3 regions of the Pseudomonas solani genome follow, and region 1 is predicted to be linked to each of the others. Evidence: predicted binding sites of a transcription regulator. Region 1 holds the regulator's gene; each other region holds the start of a gene.

What was found. Region 1 encodes sigma-54, which starts transcription at its own class of promoters, with help from an activator protein. Its sites were predicted from a motif close to ANTGGCATNNANNTTGCTNT; they were not measured.
Region 2: a site for sigma-54 is predicted at 2,297-2,316, ahead of glnA (glutamate--ammonia ligase). Genes of this name have one in related genera too.
Region 3: a site for sigma-54 is predicted at 3,556-3,575, ahead of PSm6_RS29485 (circularly permuted type 2 ATP-grasp protein). Genes of this name have one in related genera too.

Annotation. Positions count from the first base shown of each region.
Region 1 is NZ_AP023081.1:3,532,878-3,538,269, forward strand. It holds gene PSm6_RS16035 (ZIP family metal transporter) at 1-434, shown strand, start outside; gene PSm6_RS16040 (HPr family phosphocarrier protein) at 529-801, opposite strand; gene rapZ (RNase adapter RapZ) at 817-1,674, opposite strand; gene ptsN (PTS IIA-like nitrogen regulatory protein PtsN) at 1,684-2,148, opposite strand; gene hpf (ribosome hibernation-promoting factor, HPF/YfiA family) at 2,162-2,470, opposite strand; gene PSm6_RS16060 (RNA polymerase factor sigma-54) at 2,553-4,052, opposite strand; gene lptB (LPS export ABC transporter ATP-binding protein) at 4,196-4,921, opposite strand; gene lptA (lipopolysaccharide transport periplasmic protein LptA) at 4,921-5,392, opposite strand, start outside.
Region 2 is NZ_AP023081.1:1,779,983-1,785,374, reverse strand. It holds gene PSm6_RS08210 (DUF4124 domain-containing protein) at 1-15, opposite strand, end outside; gene PSm6_RS08205 (DUF4124 domain-containing protein) at 19-579, opposite strand; gene glnA (glutamate--ammonia ligase) at 792-2,198, opposite strand; gene thiI (tRNA uracil 4-sulfurtransferase ThiI) at 2,531-3,985, shown strand; gene typA (translational GTPase TypA) at 4,115-5,392, shown strand, end outside.
Region 3 is NZ_AP023081.1:6,504,402-6,509,793, forward strand. It holds gene PSm6_RS29470 (proteasome-type protease) at 1-225, opposite strand, end outside; gene PSm6_RS29475 (transglutaminase family protein) at 359-1,162, opposite strand; gene PSm6_RS29480 (alpha-E domain-containing protein) at 1,159-2,109, opposite strand; gene PSm6_RS29485 (circularly permuted type 2 ATP-grasp protein) at 2,113-3,522, opposite strand; gene ydcS (putative ABC transporter substrate-binding protein YdcS) at 3,918-5,075, shown strand; gene PSm6_RS29495 (type 1 glutamine amidotransferase) at 5,274-5,392, opposite strand, start outside.

The DNA of each region.
Region 1 (5,392 bases):
CGCGCATCCTGCTGTTCGTCATTGCCATCGTCCTGCACAACATCCCGGAAGGCATGGCGGTGGGCGTGGCGGCGGGCGCCGGGTTGGCGGGCGCGGATAGCCTGGCATTGGGCATCGCACTGCAGGACCTGCCGGAGGGGTTGATCATTTCCCTGGTGTTGGCGGGGGCGGGCATGTCCCGGGGCAAGGCGATGCTGATCGGCGCGGCGTCCGGGCTGGTGGAGCCGGTGTTCGCGTTGCTCTGTGCCTGGTTGGTGCAGGTGTCGGCGTTGCTGTTGCCCTGGGGCCTGGCCCTGGCGGCGGGGGCGATGCTCTTCGCGGTGACCCACGAAATCATCCCGGAATGCCATCGCAAGGGCCACGAAACCGCTGCGAGCCTGGGGTTGGCCGCGGGCTTCTGCCTGATGATGGTGCTGGATACGGCGCTGGCCTGATCGGCCGGTGATCATGTCGCGACGCAGGGAAGGCGTCGCGGGGTGGTTCAGTGTTTCAGCTCTTTCGGGCCCGGTATCTGTACCGGGCTTTCCGTCACTCGCCTTCGTCGAAGCGGTTGTTGACCAACTCGATCAGTGCGTTGAGCGCATCGTCGTCCTGCTCGCCTTCGGTGTGCAGGTGGATGTTGGTGCCCTTGCCGGCGGCGAGCATCATCACGGCCATGATGCTTTTGCCGTCCACCAGGCTTTCCGGGGTGCGGCCTACGCGGATCTGGCAGGGGTAGCGCCCGGCGACACCGACGAACTTGGCCGCGGCGCGGGCATGCAGCCCCAGTTTGTTGATGATGGTGATTTCACAGGCTGGCATCGCGGCGGGGATCCTTTAACTGAGGTCGCGGTGGCGAACCTGGACGTTCTTCAGGTTGGGTTTGAGCGCCTGGCCGAGGCGCTCGGCGAGGTACACGGAACGGTGGTGGCCGCCGGTGCAGCCAATGGCGACGGTGACATAGGCGCGGTTGCTGGCGGCGAAGCGCGGCAGCCATTTGTTCAGGTAGCCGAGGATGTCCTGGTACATCTCCTCGACATCCGGTTGCGCGGCCAGGTACTCGGCGACATTGGCGTCGAGGCCGGAGTTATCGCGCAGCTCAGGCTTCCAGTAGGGATTGGGCAGGCAGCGCACGTCGAACACCAGGTCCGCATCCACCGGCATGCCCCGCTTGAAGCCAAAGGATTCGACGAGGAAGGCGGTTCCCGGCTCGGGCTTGTTCAGCAGGCGCAGCTTGATGCTGTCGCGCAGCTGGTACAGATTGAGGTGGGTGGTGTCGATCTTCAGGTCGGCGAGGTCGGCGATGGGAGCGAGCAACGAGGCTTCGTCGAGGATGGCCTCGGCGAGGGAGCGGTCTTCGTTGGTCAGCGGGTGGCGGCGGCGGGTTTCCGAGAAGCGCTTGAGTAGCGTTTCGTCATCCGCGTCCAGGTACAGCACATCGCAGTGGATGTGGCGGGCGCGGGCCTCTTCGAGGAGTTCGGGAAAACGCTTGAGCTGGCTGGGCAGGTTGCGTGCGTCGATGGAGACGGCGACCTGGGGGTGCAGCAACTCGGTCTGCAGCAGTGCGCGCTCGGCCAGTTCGGGGAGCAGGCCGGCGGGCAGGTTGTCGATGCAGTAGAAGCCATTGTCCTCGAGAACGTCGAGGGCGGTGCTCTTGCCTGAGCCTGAACGGCCGCTGACGATGATCAGGCGCATGGCAAGGTCCTAGCGTCCGTTCTGGACGTCCACTACCACCTGGTACAGGCTGTCGCTGCTCTGCGTCTGGCGCAGGCGGTCACGCACCTCGGTGCGGTCCAGCATGCTGGCGATCTGGCGGAGCAGTTCCAGGTGTTCATCGGTGGCGGCTTCGGGGACCAAGAGTACGAACAGCAGGTCCACCGGGGCGCCGTCGATGGCGTCGAAGTCCACGGGGGCATCCAGGCGCAGCACGGCGCTGATGGGCGCGGTGCAGCCGGGAAGCCGGCAATGGGGGATGGCGATACCGTTGCCGAATCCTGTCGAGCCGAGTTTCTCCCGGGCGACCAGGCTTTCGAAGATATCTTGCGAGTCGAGGTCGGGAAGTTCGCGAGCAACCAGGTTGGCGATCTGTTCCAGGACACGTTTTTTGCTGCCGCCCGGCACGTTCACGAGGGAACGGCCGGGGGTCAGGATTTGCTCAAGTCGGATCATAGGAAGGGGAATGTCAGCGGGCGGTGGCGCCCTGCTGGCGGTTCAGCTGCTTTTCCTTGTGTTTGATCAGTTGACGGTCGAGTTTGTCGGTGAGCAGGTCGATGGCCGCGTACATGTCTTCATGCTCCGCATTGGCTACGACCTCACCACCGGCGATGTGCAGGGTGGCTTCGATCTTCTGCTTCAGTTTCTCCACCTGCATGATCACCTGCACATTGGTGATTTTGTCGAAGTGGCGCTCCAGTCTGTCGAACTTCTCGACAACGTAGTCGCGCAGGGCGTCGGTCACATCCAGTTGATGTCCACTGATGTTGACTTGCATACCGCTTTCTCCTTATTGCCCGTGTGTAAGAGACAGGCTAACGGGCCTGCCACCGGAACACTTTGGCGTGGATCAATCCGCGTCACATCAGCCGCTTGCGTTCGCTGGAAGGCGCTATCCCGAGGGATTCCCGGTACTTGGCGACTGTGCGGCGGGCCACTTGGATACCCTGTGCTTCCAGTAAACCAGCGATCTTGCTGTCGCTCAACGGCTTTTTGGCATTTTCCGCAGCGACCAGTTTTTTGATGATCGCGCGGATGGCGGTAGACGAGCATTCACCGCCTTCGGAGGTGCTGACGTGGCTGGAGAAGAAGTATTTCAGTTCGTATATGCCACGCGGAGTGTGCATGAATTTCTGGGTGGTGACGCGTGAGATGGTCGACTCGTGCATGCCCACCGCCTCGGCGATGTCGTGCAGGACGAGGGGCTTCATCGCCTCGTCGCCGTACTCGAGGAAACCGCGCTGGTGCTCGACGATCTGGGTGGCGACCTTCATCAGCGTTTCGTTGCGGCTCTGCAGGCTCTTGATGAACCAGCGGGCTTCCTGCAGCTGATTGCGCATGAAGGTGTTGTCGGCGCTGGAGTCGGCACGACGGACGAAACCGGCGTAATGCGGGTTGACGCGCAGGCGCGGGACGGCTTCCTGGTTCAGTTCCACCAGCCAGCGTTCATTGTGCTTGCGCACGATGACATCCGGCACGACGTACTCGGGTTCGCTGGCTTCGATCTGTGAGCCGGGGCGGGGGTTGAGGCCCTGGATCAGCTCGATCACCTGGCGCAGCTCGTCTTCCTTGAGCTTCATGCGGCGCATGAGCTGGCTGTAGTCGCGGCTGCCGAGAACATCGAGATAGTCGCCTGCCAGGCGCTGCGCCTCGCTCAGCCATGGGGTCTTGGCGGGCAGTTGGCGCAGTTGCAGGAGCAGGCACTCGCGCAGGTCGCGGGCGCCGACGCCGGCGGGCTCGAATTGCTGGATGCGGTGCAGGACGACTTCCACCTCGTCGAGTTCGATCTCGAGCTCGGGGTCGAAGGCTTCCACGACTTCCTCGAGGGTTTCCTCCAGGTAGCCGTCATTGTTGATGCAGTCGATCAGGGTGACGCCGATCAGGCGATCGGTATCGGACATGGGGGCCAGGTTCAGCTGCCACAGCAGGTGGCTTTGCAGGCTCTCGCCCACCGAGGTGCGGGACGTGAAGTCCCACTCGTCGTCATCGGAGCTGGGGAGGCTGCTGGCGCTGGTCTGGTAGACGTCTTCCCAGGCGGTGTCGACGGGCAGTTCGCTGGGGATGCGTTCGTGCCATTCGCCGTCTTCGAGGCTTTCGCTCTCCGAAGTGGGGACGCTGGATTCCTGGAAGCTGGATTCCTGGCTGGCGGAGTTGGGCAGTTGCTCGCTTTCTGCCATGGGGTCGGAGTTGTCGAAGTCTTCTCCTTCCTCCTGGCGTTCGAGCATGGGATTGGACTCCAGGGCCTCCTGGATTTCCTGCTGCAGATCCAGGGTGGACAGTTGGAGTAGGCGAATGGCCTGTTGCAGCTGCGGGGTCATCGTCAGCTGCTGGCCCATCTTCAGGACTAGCGATGGTTTCATGGCAGAGGGCTTAGCACCTTATTCGCCGGCGCACATGCGCCATCCACTACAGGGCGCCGAGGCGCCACCAGGAAGCAAATTATATGCCTGACCTTGAATGATTTTTCTACTGCCCGCAACATTTTGCGCGCAGGGCTGGTCCGTCAGAGGCGGAATTCGTGCCCCAGGTAGACTTCCTTGACCAGTTGGTTGGCCAGGATCTCTTCTGCACTGCCTTCGGCGATGAGCTGGCCATCATTCACGATGTAGGCGGTTTCGCAGATATCCAGTGTCTCGCGGACGTTGTGGTCGGTGATCAGCACGCCGATCCCCTTGGCCTTGAGGTGATGGATGATCTGTTTGATGTCGCCCACGGAAATCGGGTCGACACCGGCAAAGGGTTCGTCGAGCAGGATGAACTTGGGGGCAGTGGCCAGGGCGCGGGCGATTTCCACGCGACGACGCTCGCCACCGGACAGGCTCATGCCGATGCTGTCGCGGATGTGGCTGATGTGGAACTCCTGCAGCAGGCTCTCCAGCTCGCGATGGCGGCCGGCGCGGTCGAGCTCCTTGCGGGTCTCGAGAATGGCCATGATGTTGTCGGCCACGCTGAGCTTGCGGAAGATCGAGGCTTCCTGGGGCAGGTAGCCGATACCGGCCCGGGCACGGCCGTGCATGGGCTGGTGGGTGACGTCCTGCTGATCGATCAGCACGCGTCCCTGATCGGCTTTCACCAGCCCCACGATCATGTAGAAGCAGGTGGTCTTGCCGGCACCGTTGGGGCCGAGCAGGCCGACGATCTGGCCGCTGTCGATGGACAGGCTGACGTCACGGACGACCTGGCGGCTCTTGTAGCTCTTCGCCAGGTGCTGGGCTTTGAGGGTCGCCATTACTCTGCTTGTCCCGCTTGCTGCTCTTTCTTCTTCGGCTGGATGACCATGTCGATGCGCGGACGCGGAGTGCCGACGTTGGTGCCCGTGGCGCGGCCTGCGTTGACGATCTGGCGCTGGGTGTCGTAGACGATCTTCTCGCCTTCGAAGGTGTTGCCTTCCTGGATCACCTTGGCCTGGTCGATCAGCACGATGCGCTCGTTGGCAGCGAAGTACTGGATGGTCATGCCGTATGCCTTGACGATCTGCTTGTCCACCGCAGGCTTCTGCTCGTAGTAGGCAGGCTTGCCCACCGAGGTGAAGACTTCCAGCTCGCCCTGGGCGTTCTGGGTGATGGTCACGGTGTCGCCGGTGATCTTCAGGGTGCCCTGAGTGATGACCACGTCGCCGCGATAGACCGCCACGCCCTGCTTGTCATCGAGTTCGGCGCTGTCCGCCTGGACGCGGATCGGCTGATCGCGGTCGCTGGGC
Region 2 (5,392 bases), 1.8 Mb from region 1:
CAGGATCGTGCGCATGGGTCAGTTGGCTGGCTTCGGAGTGGGTTTCGGAGGGGGTGGCGGGCGCAGCGCCGGGCTGCTGGTGTTGACCCGCTGCACGGTGAAGGTGACGGTTTCGCTCTGTTGCACGACCTGGTCACCGGCCAGTACCTGGACCGCGAGGCTGTGCTCGCCACGGTCGGCGTTGACCACCTGCAGGCGCGGCACGTTGACCTTCTGGCCCGCGGGCTTGCCGTCCAGCAGCAGCTGCAGCTGATGGCCCGGGCGCAGGCGCGGAACCAGCTGCACGCCGACGGAGAAGGTGCCGTTGTTGGCGCGCAGGGCTTCTTCGCTGGGCACGTCGGTCAGGCGGATTTCCTTGTATGCCGCTTCCGCCGCCTGGTCTTTCGGGGCGGCGACCGGTGTCACGGGCTTCTGCGCTTCCACGGTGTTGGTGGTGGGCAGGCTGACCTCTTCGGTCTTGGTGCCATCCGGCGGCTGGTTGGTGAAGACGGTATTGCCGTTGGCGTCGGTGTACTTGTAGATCTGCGCCGTGGCGGGGAGCGTCAGCGACAGCAGCAGGCAGGCGAGCAGGAGGCGCATGGGCCGGTCTCCTCTGGATGATGCCGCTAAGCCTTGCACCCGCGCGCCAAGCTGGCAAGTTCGGCCTGATGCGGCTGTGCGGCGCAGCCGGAAAATCGCTCGGTTCGAGGGCGTTGTTGCACGCAATCCATGCCACAAAAAAAGAGGCCTCCCGAAGGAGGCCTCTCAGTCCGTGCCGCTTGCGCGACACGTTGCCTATGCAGGCAGCGGGATCAGACGCTGTAGTACAGGTCGTATTCCAGCGGGTGCACGAAGGTGCGCACCTTGATTTCTTCTTCGCTCTTCAGCTCGATGTAGGCATCGATGAAGTCGTCGCTGAACACGCCGCCCTTGGTCAGGAACGCACGGCCCTTGTCCAGCTCTTCCAGCGCCTCTTTCAGGCTGCCGCAAACCTGCGGGATCTCTTTCGCCTCTTCCGGCGGCAGGTCGTACAGGTTCTTGTCGGCCGCATCGCCGGGGTGGATCTTGTTCTGGATGCCGTCCAGGCCGGCCATCAGCAGAGCGGCGAAGGCCAGGTAGGGGTTGGCAGCCGGGTCCGGGAAGCGCGCTTCGATGCGGCGTGCTTTCGGGCTGGACACGTACGGGATACGGATCGAGGCGGAACGGTTGCGGGCGGAGTAGGCCAGCATGACCGGGGCTTCGAAACCGGGAACCAGACGCTTGTACGAGTTGGTCGACGGGTTGGTGAAGCCGTTCAGGGCCTTACCGTGCTTGATGATGCCGCCGATGAAGTACAGGGCGGTATCGGACAGGCCGGCATAGCCTTCACCTGCGAAGGTGTTCTTGCCGTCCTTGCCGATCGACAGGTGCACGTGCATGCCCGAGCCGTTGTCGCCGTACAGGGGCTTCGGCATGAAGGTCGCGGTCTTGCCGTAGGCGTCGGCGACGTTGTGCACGCAGTACTTCAGGGTCTGAACTTCGTCAGCCTTGGCGACCAGGGTGTTGAACTTCACGCCGATTTCGTTCTGACCGGCAGTCGCCACTTCGTGGTGGTGAACTTCGATGACCAGGCCCATTTCTTCCATGGCATTACACATGGCAGTACGGATTTCGTGGTCGTGGTCGCACGGCGGAACCGGGAAGTAACCGCCTTTGACGGCCGGGCGGTGGCCCTTGTTGCCGCCTTCGACGTCCTGGTCGGTCATCCACGAGCCTTGCTCGGAGATGATCTTGAACATGGAGCCGGAGATGTCGGACTTGAACTTCACTTCGTCGAAGATGAAGAACTCGGGTTCCGGGCCGACGAAGACGGTGTCACCGATACCGGTGGTCTTCAGGTATTCCTCGGCGCGCTTGGCGATGGAGCGCGGGTCGCGATCGTAGCCTTGCATGGTGCTCGGCTCGATGATGTCGCAGACCAGGATCAGGGTCGGCTCTTCGGTGAAGGGGTCCAGCACGGCGGTGCTGTCGACCGGCAGCAGGATCATGTCGGAGGCTTCGATGCCTTTCCAGCCATGGATGGACGAGCCGTCGAACATCTTGCCGACTTCGAAGAACTCGTCGTCCAGCGCGTCGCGTGCCGGCATGGTCACGTGGTGCTGCTTGCCTTTGGTATCGGTGAAGCGCAGATCAACCCACTTCACGTCATGGTCTTTAATCAGTTGAAGCGACTTCGACATGGTGTCCTCCAGGTGGTCGGGGGTGGCTGTCGTGCGAGCCCCCAATAAAAAGGTGAAGCCGGGGCGGCATAGTCCGCCAGGGCAACCTGCCTCACAAGGGAGCAAATTGCGTGCCAGTGCCCTGGGATGGGCAAAGGCCCTAGAACTCACGCGGGCCGGGGCCTGCCGATTGATTGTGTACAGTTTTGCGCACCAATTCCGTGCTCCGTGCGTCGAGATTGCACCCGTTTGGTGCGTCGCGAAGAGGTGTGATTGATTTTGGTCAAAGCTTGAACAATTTCCGCTATAATCCGCGCCCCTCTTTTTTCAGCGTCCCAGCCAGTGCTGTTTTCATGAAACTCATCATCAAGGTCTTCCCCGAAATCACCATCAAGAGCCGGCCGGTGCGCAAGCATTTCATCCGCCAGCTCGCGAAGAACATTCGCGTGGTGTTGCGTGATCTCGACCCGGAAGTCGAGGTGAGCGGCATCTGGGACAACCTGGAACTGGTCACGAAGCAGACCGACCCCAGGCTCCTTGCGGAGATGATCGAGCGCCTCACCTGCACGCCCGGCATCACCCACTTCCTGGAGGTCAACGAGTACCCGCTCGGCGACTTCGACGACGTGCTGGAAAAGTGCAAGCTGCATTACGCCGACCAGATTCCCGGCAAGATCTTCTCCGTGCGCTGCAAGCGTGCCGGCAAGCACTCGTTCACCTCGATGGAGCTGGAGAGCCATGTCGGCAGCCGCCTGCGCCGTGAGTGCAACGCCGCCGGCATCTCGCTGAAGAACCCGGAAGTGGAAGTACGCATCGAAGTGCGCGACCAGCGCCTGTTCGTCATCCACCACCAGCACGACGGCCTGGGCGGTTACCCGCTGGGCTCGCTGGAGCAGACCCTGGTGCTGATGTCCGGCGGTTTCGACTCCACCGTCGCCGCCTACCAGATGATGCGCCGCGGCCTGATGGCGCACTTCTGTTTCTTCAACCTTGGCGGTCGTGCCCACGAGCTGGGCGTGATGGAAGTGGCCCACTACCTGTGGGAAAAGTTCGGCCGCTCCCAGCGCGTGCTGTTCATCAGCGTGCCCTTCGAGGAAGTGGTGGCCGAGATCCTCGGCAAGGTCGACAACAGCCAGATGGGCGTGATCCTCAAGCGCATGATGCTGCGGGTTTCCACGCGCATGGCCGAGCAACTGCGCATCGAGGCGCTGGTCACAGGCGAAGCCATTTCCCAGGTGTCCAGCCAGACCCTGCCGAACCTCTCGGTGATCGACTCGGCCACCGACATGCTGGTGCTGCGCCCGCTGATCGCCAGCCACAAGCAGGACATCATCGACACCGCCACCCGGATCGGCACTGCCGAGTTCGCCAAGCACATGCCCGAATACTGCGGCGTGATCTCGGTGAACCCCACCACCCGCGCCAAGAAGAGCCGCATCGAATATGAAGAGACGCAGTTCGACATGGCCGTGCTGGAACGCGCCATCGAGCGCGCGCGCCTGATCCCCATCGACCGGGTGATCGACGAGCTGGGCCAGGACCTGAAGGTGGAAGAGGTGAGCGAGGCTCTGCCGGGGCAGATCGTCATCGACATCCGCCACCCCGACGCCCAGGAAGATGAACCGCTGGAGCTGGCGGGCATCGAAGTCCAGGCCATGCCGTTCTACGCGATCAACAGCCGCTTCAAGGAACTGGACGAAAATCGCCAGTACCTCCTCTATTGCGATAAAGGCGTCATGAGCCGCCTGCATGCTCACCATCTGCTCAGCGAGGGGCATGCCAATGTGCGCGTTTATCGCCCGGCCTAAACAGCCCGGGCTGTACGGCGGCAGCATCCGCCACCGCCCCCCCGACCAGCGGGCGGGCTGAATCGAACGTTTTTCATACAGGCCGCCTAGACTCAGCGGCGAACCGAATCCTCTGATCGAGATGCACAAGTGATCGAAAAACTACGCAACATCGCCATCATCGCCCACGTCGACCATGGCAAAACCACCCTCGTCGACAAGCTCCTGAAGCTGTCCGGCACCCTCGACCGCAAAGAAGCGGAAAGCGAGCGCGTGATGGACTCCAACGACCAGGAAAAAGAGCGCGGCATTACCATTCTGGCGAAGAACACCGCCATCAAGTGGAACGGCTACAACATCAACATCGTCGACACCCCCGGCCACGCCGACTTCGGCGGTGAGGTCGAGCGCGTGATGTCGATGGTCGACTCTGTGCTGCTGGTGGTCGACGCCCAGGACGGCCCCATGCCGCAGACCCGCTTCGTGACCCAGAAGGCGTTCAAGGCCGGCCTGCGTCCGATCGTCGTGGTCAACAAGATCGACCGTCCGGGCGCGCGCCCTGACTGGGTCATCGACCAGATCTTCGACCTGTTCGACAACCTCGGTGCCACCGACGAGCAGCTTGACTTCCCGATCGTCTACGCCAGCGCCCTGAACGGCATCGCCGGCCTCGACCACGAGAAGATGGACGACAACATGGACGCGCTGTTCCAGGCGATCATCGACCACGTTCCGGTTCCGGACGTCGACGTCGACGGCCCGTTCCAGATGCAGATCTCCCAGCTGGACTACAACAGCTTCCTCGGCGTGATCGGCATCGGCCGTATCGCCCGCGGCAAGATCAAGTCCAACACCCCGGTGGTCGCCATCAGCGACGACGGCACCAAGCGCAACGGCCGCGTCCTGAAGATCATGGGCCACTCCGGCCTGCAGCGCGTAGAAGTCGCTGAAGCCGAAGCCGGCGACATCGTCTGCGTCAGCGGCATGGAAGAGCTGTTCATCTCCGACACCCTGTGCGATCCGCAGAACGTCGAAGCCCGTCCGCCCCTGACCGTCGACCAGCCGACCGTGAGCATGACCTTCCAGGTCAACGACTCGCCCTTCGCTGGTAAAGAAGGCAAGTTCGTCACCAGCCGCAACATCAAGGACCGTCTGGAGAAGGAACTGCTGCACAACGTCGCCCTGCGCGTCGAAGCGGGCGAATCCGCCGAGAAGTTCAAGGTCTCCGGCCGTGGTGAACTGCACCTCTCCGTACTGATCGAAACCATGCGCCGCGAAGGCTTCGAGATGGCCGTAGGCCGTCCGGAAGTGGTCATCATCGAGAAGGACGGCGACAAGCAGGAGCCCTACGAGAACGTCACCATCGACATCGAAGAGCAGCACCAGGGCTCGGTGATGGAGCAGATGGGCCTGCGCAAGGGCGATCTG
Region 3 (5,392 bases), 3.0 Mb from region 1:
GTCGAGGTTCACCAGGGTGCTGCCCAGGCGCTGCTTGAGCAGGTTGACCACCGATTGCGAGGTGGCCAGGTTGCCCGCCGTCTGCAGCACGATCAGGCGTTCGCCCGGCGTGCCGAAGGTGAAGAGCTTGCGGAAGGTGGCGATGTGGTCGATGCCCGCGTTGGTGCGCGAATCGGAAACGAACACCAGGCCATCGGCAAGGTGCATGGCGACGCAGTAGGTCATGGTTCTCTCCCGTTTTTATATGCCCCCCGCCTCCCCCGCGCCTTGCGCTTCGGCATCACCGGCCCGTGCCTGCCGGGATGGCAGGCGGGCAGTCGAATGACCGGTGATGCGGCGAGAAGTCCTGTGACGCGTGTTACTGCTGTTCCTGGACCATCAGCAACGGCGGTACGGCGACATCCGCACGTGCGTGCATCTGCTCGCCGCCGCCACGGCGCATGCCGCGCACCGGGCAGGCGTCCAGGTAGTCCAGGCCGACGGCGAGCTTGAGGTGGCGCTCCGGGCGGGACAGACGGTTGGTGACGTCGAAGCTGTACCAGGCATCGCCCAGCCAGGCCTCCGCCCAGGCGTGGCTGACCAGGTGGGCGTTGTTCTCCTTGTACAGGTAGCCGGAGACGAAGCGCGCCGGCACGCCGAGGGTGCGGGCGCAGGCGAGGAAGGCGTGGGTATGGTCCTGGCAAACCCCCGCGCGACCGGCGAAGGCCTCGGCGGCGGTGCTGTCCACGGCGGTGACGCCGGTCTGGTAGTCGATGTGCTCGTGCAGCGCGTCCATCAGGGTGATCAGGCCGCTGCGCTCTGGCCGCAGCTGGCAGTGGGTGTGGGCGAAGGCACGCAATGCCTCGTCCGCCGCAGTCAGGCGGGTGGAGCGCAGGAAGGGCAGCGCCGAGAGCTTGTCGTGCTCGACCTCGCTGTGCTCGTCGATCTCCACCTGGCCACGGGCGCCGATGACGATGGCCTCGTGGGGTTCATCCAGGGTCAGCACGTGGAGGATGTTGCCGTAGGGGTCGATCTGCGCGCGCACCGGGCGTGGCAGGTCGAGCTGCCAGCTGAGGATGTGCTGGCGCTCGCTGTCGTGGGGCGTCAGGCGCAGGTACTGGATGCTCGCGCGAACCTGGTCGTCGTAGCGATAGGTGGTTTCGTGGCGGATGGACAGTTTCATACGGCCTCCAGATAAGAGCTGTGGATCGCTCTGGCCAATTGGCGAACCAGCAGAATGAAGTCGGTGAGCCAGCCGTGCAGGCCCTCACCGAGGATCTCGTCGATGCTCGTGTAGCGCAGGCGTGCATCCAGCTCGGCGGCCAGGCGCTGGGCCGGCCGGCCGTTCTCGCCGGGCAGGCTGGAGAGAATCAGGTTGAGCTCCTCCATGCAGGCCCGCAGGGAGCGCGGCACATCGGGGCGCAGCAACAGCAGCTCGGACACCTGGCGCGCACCGGGCGAGCCACGGAAGACTTCCGTGTACGCCTCGAAGGACGACAGCGCGCGGAGCAAGGCGCTCCACTGGTAGTAGCCACGTGCGGACGTATCGCTGACCTCCTCCGCCTCCTCGCCGAGCATCTCGTAGCGTGCATCGAGCAGGCGCAGCGTATTGTCCGCCCGTTCTATGAAGGTTCCGAGACGGATGAAGCGGTAGGGGTCGTGGCGCATGATGGTGCCGAAGGTGGCGCCGCGGAACAGGTGCGAACGCTCCTTGACCCACTCGCAGAAGCGCTTGATGCCATAGCGCCCCAGGCCCTCGCCGGCGATGCCGCGCATCTCCAGCCAGGTGGCGTTGATGTTCTCCCACATGTCGGCGGTGATGCGGCCGCGCACGGCATGGGCGTTGGTACGGGCGGCCCCCAGGCAGCTGTAGATGCTCGCCGGGTTCTCCGCATCGAGGGCAAAGAAGTGCAGCATGCGCTCGGCGTGCAGCTGGCCGTGGCGGGTCAGGTAGGCGTCCAGGGTGCCGGTGATCAGCAGCGGCATGGCCAGCTCTTCCAGGCCATCGCCACGGCCGTCCTGGGGCATCAGCGACAGCGAGTAGCTCACATCGAGCATGCGCGCGAGGTTCTCGGCGCGTTCCAGGTAGCGCGACATCCAGTACAGATCGGAGGCAGTACGGCTCAGCACGGGTCAGTCCTCCACGATCCAGGTGTCTTTGGTACCGCCGCCCTGCGACGAGTTGACCACCAGCGAGCCTTCGCGTAGCGCGACGCGCGTCAGGCCGCCGGGCACCAGGCGCGTTTCGCGGCCGGAGAGGACGAACGGGCGCAGGTCGATATGCCGCGGGGCGATGCCCTTCTCGACGAAGGTCGGGCAGGTGGAGAGGCTCAGCGTGGGCTGGGCGATGTAGGCCTCCGGGCGCGCCTTGAGGCGTTCGCGGAAGGCTTCGATCTCGGCCTTGGTGGCGGCCGGGCCGACCAGCATGCCGTAGCCGCCGGAGCCCTGGGTTTCCTTCACCACCAGTTCCGGCAGGTTGGCCAGCACATGGGACAGCTCCTCGGGCTTGCGGCACTGCCAGGTGGGCACGTTGGCGAGGATGGGTTCCTCGTCCAGGTAGAAGCGGATCATGTCGCCGACATAGGGGTAGACCGACTTGTCGTCCGCCACCCCGGTGCCGATGGCGTTGGCCAGCACTACGTTGCCGGAGCGGTAGGCCGCCAGCAGGCCGGGCACGCCGAGCATGGAATCCGGGTTGAAAGCCAGCGGGTCAAGGAAGGCATCGTCGAGGCGGCGGTAGATTACGTCCACCGGCTGCGGGCCGGAGGTGGTACGCATGTAGACGCGGTCGTCGCGGACGAACAGGTCGGCGCCCTCGACCAGTTCCACGCCCATCTCGCGGGCAAGGAAGGCGTGCTCGAAGTAGGCGCTGTTGAAGCGCCCCGGGGTGAGCACCACGACGCTGGGGTTATCCAGCGGGCTGGAGCTCTTGAGGGTCTCCAGCAGCAGGTTCGGGTAGTGGTCGATGGGGGCTACGCGCTGGGCCGAGAACAGCTCGGGGAACAGGCGCATCATCATCTTGCGGTCTTCCAGCATGTAGCTGACGCCGCTGGGGGTGCGCAGGTTGTCTTCGAGCACGTAGTAGGTGCCATCGCCGTCGCGCACCAGGTCCACGCCGGCGATATGGGCGTAGATGTCGCGGTGCAGGTCCAGGCCCTGCATGGCGATCTGGTAGCCCTCGTTGGCCAGCACCTGCTCGGCCGGGACGATGCCCGCCTTGATGATGCGCTGGCCGTGGTAGAGGTCGGCGAGGAACATGTTCAGCGCCTTGACGCGCTGGATGCAGCCGCGTTCGACGACGCGCCACTCGCTCATGGGGATGGAGCGGGGAATGGTGTCGAAGGGGATCAGGCGCTCGGTGCCCTGCTCGTCCCCGTAGAGGGTGAAGGTGATGCCTGCCCTATGGAACAGTAGGTCGGCTTCGCGCCGCCTCTGGGCAAGCAGTTCCTCGGGGGTATCGGCCAACCAGCGGGCGAATTCCCGGTAATGCGGACGGCAGTCGCCGTTCGCGTCATACATTTCGTCAAAAAAGGTGCGGGCCATGCCGGACTCCTTGTCACCACCGACCATCTTGCAGTCGCAAGCCTCGTGCCAGCGACTCAACCCTATACGTATCAATGAGTTGCACACGGACTTCAGTTCCGACGCACTGCGATGGTGCAGCTTCGGAAGCGGAACGGGTGCCACCGCCCCGTTTGGCGGCGATACGGATTAGGACGGGGAGCTGCGCGTACTTGTTCCCTAATTCTTCGCTTGTCGCGAATGCGCCCACGCAAGCAGTCTAGGACACGCCCGCGCGCCTGCCCGGCGCCATCGGTAACCGCGCTTGTCAGGCCACAGGCCCCGAACTACGCTGCCTTGAGCACCTCCCGCCTCAAGGCCCGCCCCTCCGGCGTCCGCCTCCCAGGCTCCGCCCGCAGCTGCAACAGGAGTCGACCATGCCTTTCATCCGGACCACCCTCCCGGCCTTCGCCTGCGCCAGCCTGTTGCTCAGCGGCGCGCTGCAGGCCGCCGAACCCCTGAAGCAACTCGGCGAGGGCGAAGGCGCGCTCGACATCATTGCCTGGCCCGGCTACATCGAGCGCGGCGAAACCGACAAGGCCTACGACTGGGTCACCGCCTTCGAGAAGGACAGCGGCTGCAAGGTCAACGTGAAGACCGCCGCCACCTCCGACGAGATGGTCAGCCTGATGGCCAAGGGCGGCTACGACCTGGTCACCGCCTCGGGCGATGCCTCCCTGCGCCTGGTGGCGGGCAAGCGCGTGCAGCCGATCAACGTCGCGCTGATCCCCAACTGGAAGAACCTCGACGACCGGCTCAAGGACGCCCCCTGGCACAGCGTGGCCGGGCAGCACTTCGGCACGCCCTACCAGTGGGGGCCGAACGTGCTGATGTACAACACCCAGGTGTTCCCCAAGGCGCCAACCAGCTGGAAGGTGGTGTTCGAGGAAACCACCCTGCCCGACGGCAAGAGCAACAAGGGCCGCGTGCAGGCCTATGACGGCCCCATCTACATCGCCGACGCCGCCCTTTACCTGCGCACCACCCGGCCCGAACTGGGCATCGGCGACCCCTATGCGCTGAACGAAGAGCAGTACGCCACCGTGATCGCCCTGCTGCGCGGCCAGCAGCCGCTGATCCACCGCTACTGGCACGACGCGACGGTGCAGATGAGCGACTTCAAGAACGAAGGCGTGGTCGCCTCGGGCTCCTGGCCCTACCAGGTCAACGCCCTGCGCGGCGACAAGCAGCCCATCGCCTCGACCATTCCCGTGGAAGGCTCCACCGGCTGGGCCGACACCACCATGCTGCACGCCGAGGCCAAGCACCCCAACTGCGCCTACAAGTGGATGAACTGGTCCCTGGAGCCCAAGGTACAGGGCGATGTGGCCGCCTGGTTCGGCTCGGTGCCGGCGGCGCCCAAGGGCTGCAGCGGCAGCGAGCTGCTCGGCGCCGGCGGCTGCGCCACCAACGGCTACGACCAGTTCGACAAGATCGCCTTCTGGAAGACACCCCAGGCCAAGTGCGGCGACGGGCAGTGTGTGCCCTACAGCCGCTGGACCCAGGACTACATCGCGATCATGGGTGGGCGTTAGCGTTCACGCCCACAAGAGCGGCGGCGCTGCGCACCGCTTGGCGAATGAATTCGCCCCTACAGGGTCTGCGCCTGATGTAGGTCGGGTGCAACCCGACAATGGTGCGTAACGCTGCGGGTTTCACCCGCTCTACGCACTGGAGCGCGAAGCACTCGACGCCCTGCCGTAGGGTGGGCTTCAGCCCACCGGAACCCAACGCTAGGCGCTCAGCGCGGGGGCCATGCGCAGGGGCTGATCCTGGAAGGCCAGGTCCAGCCAGCGGCGGTAGAACCCCTCCGCTACCCCGTGCAGCGCCTCCACCTTGGCCGGCAGGTCGG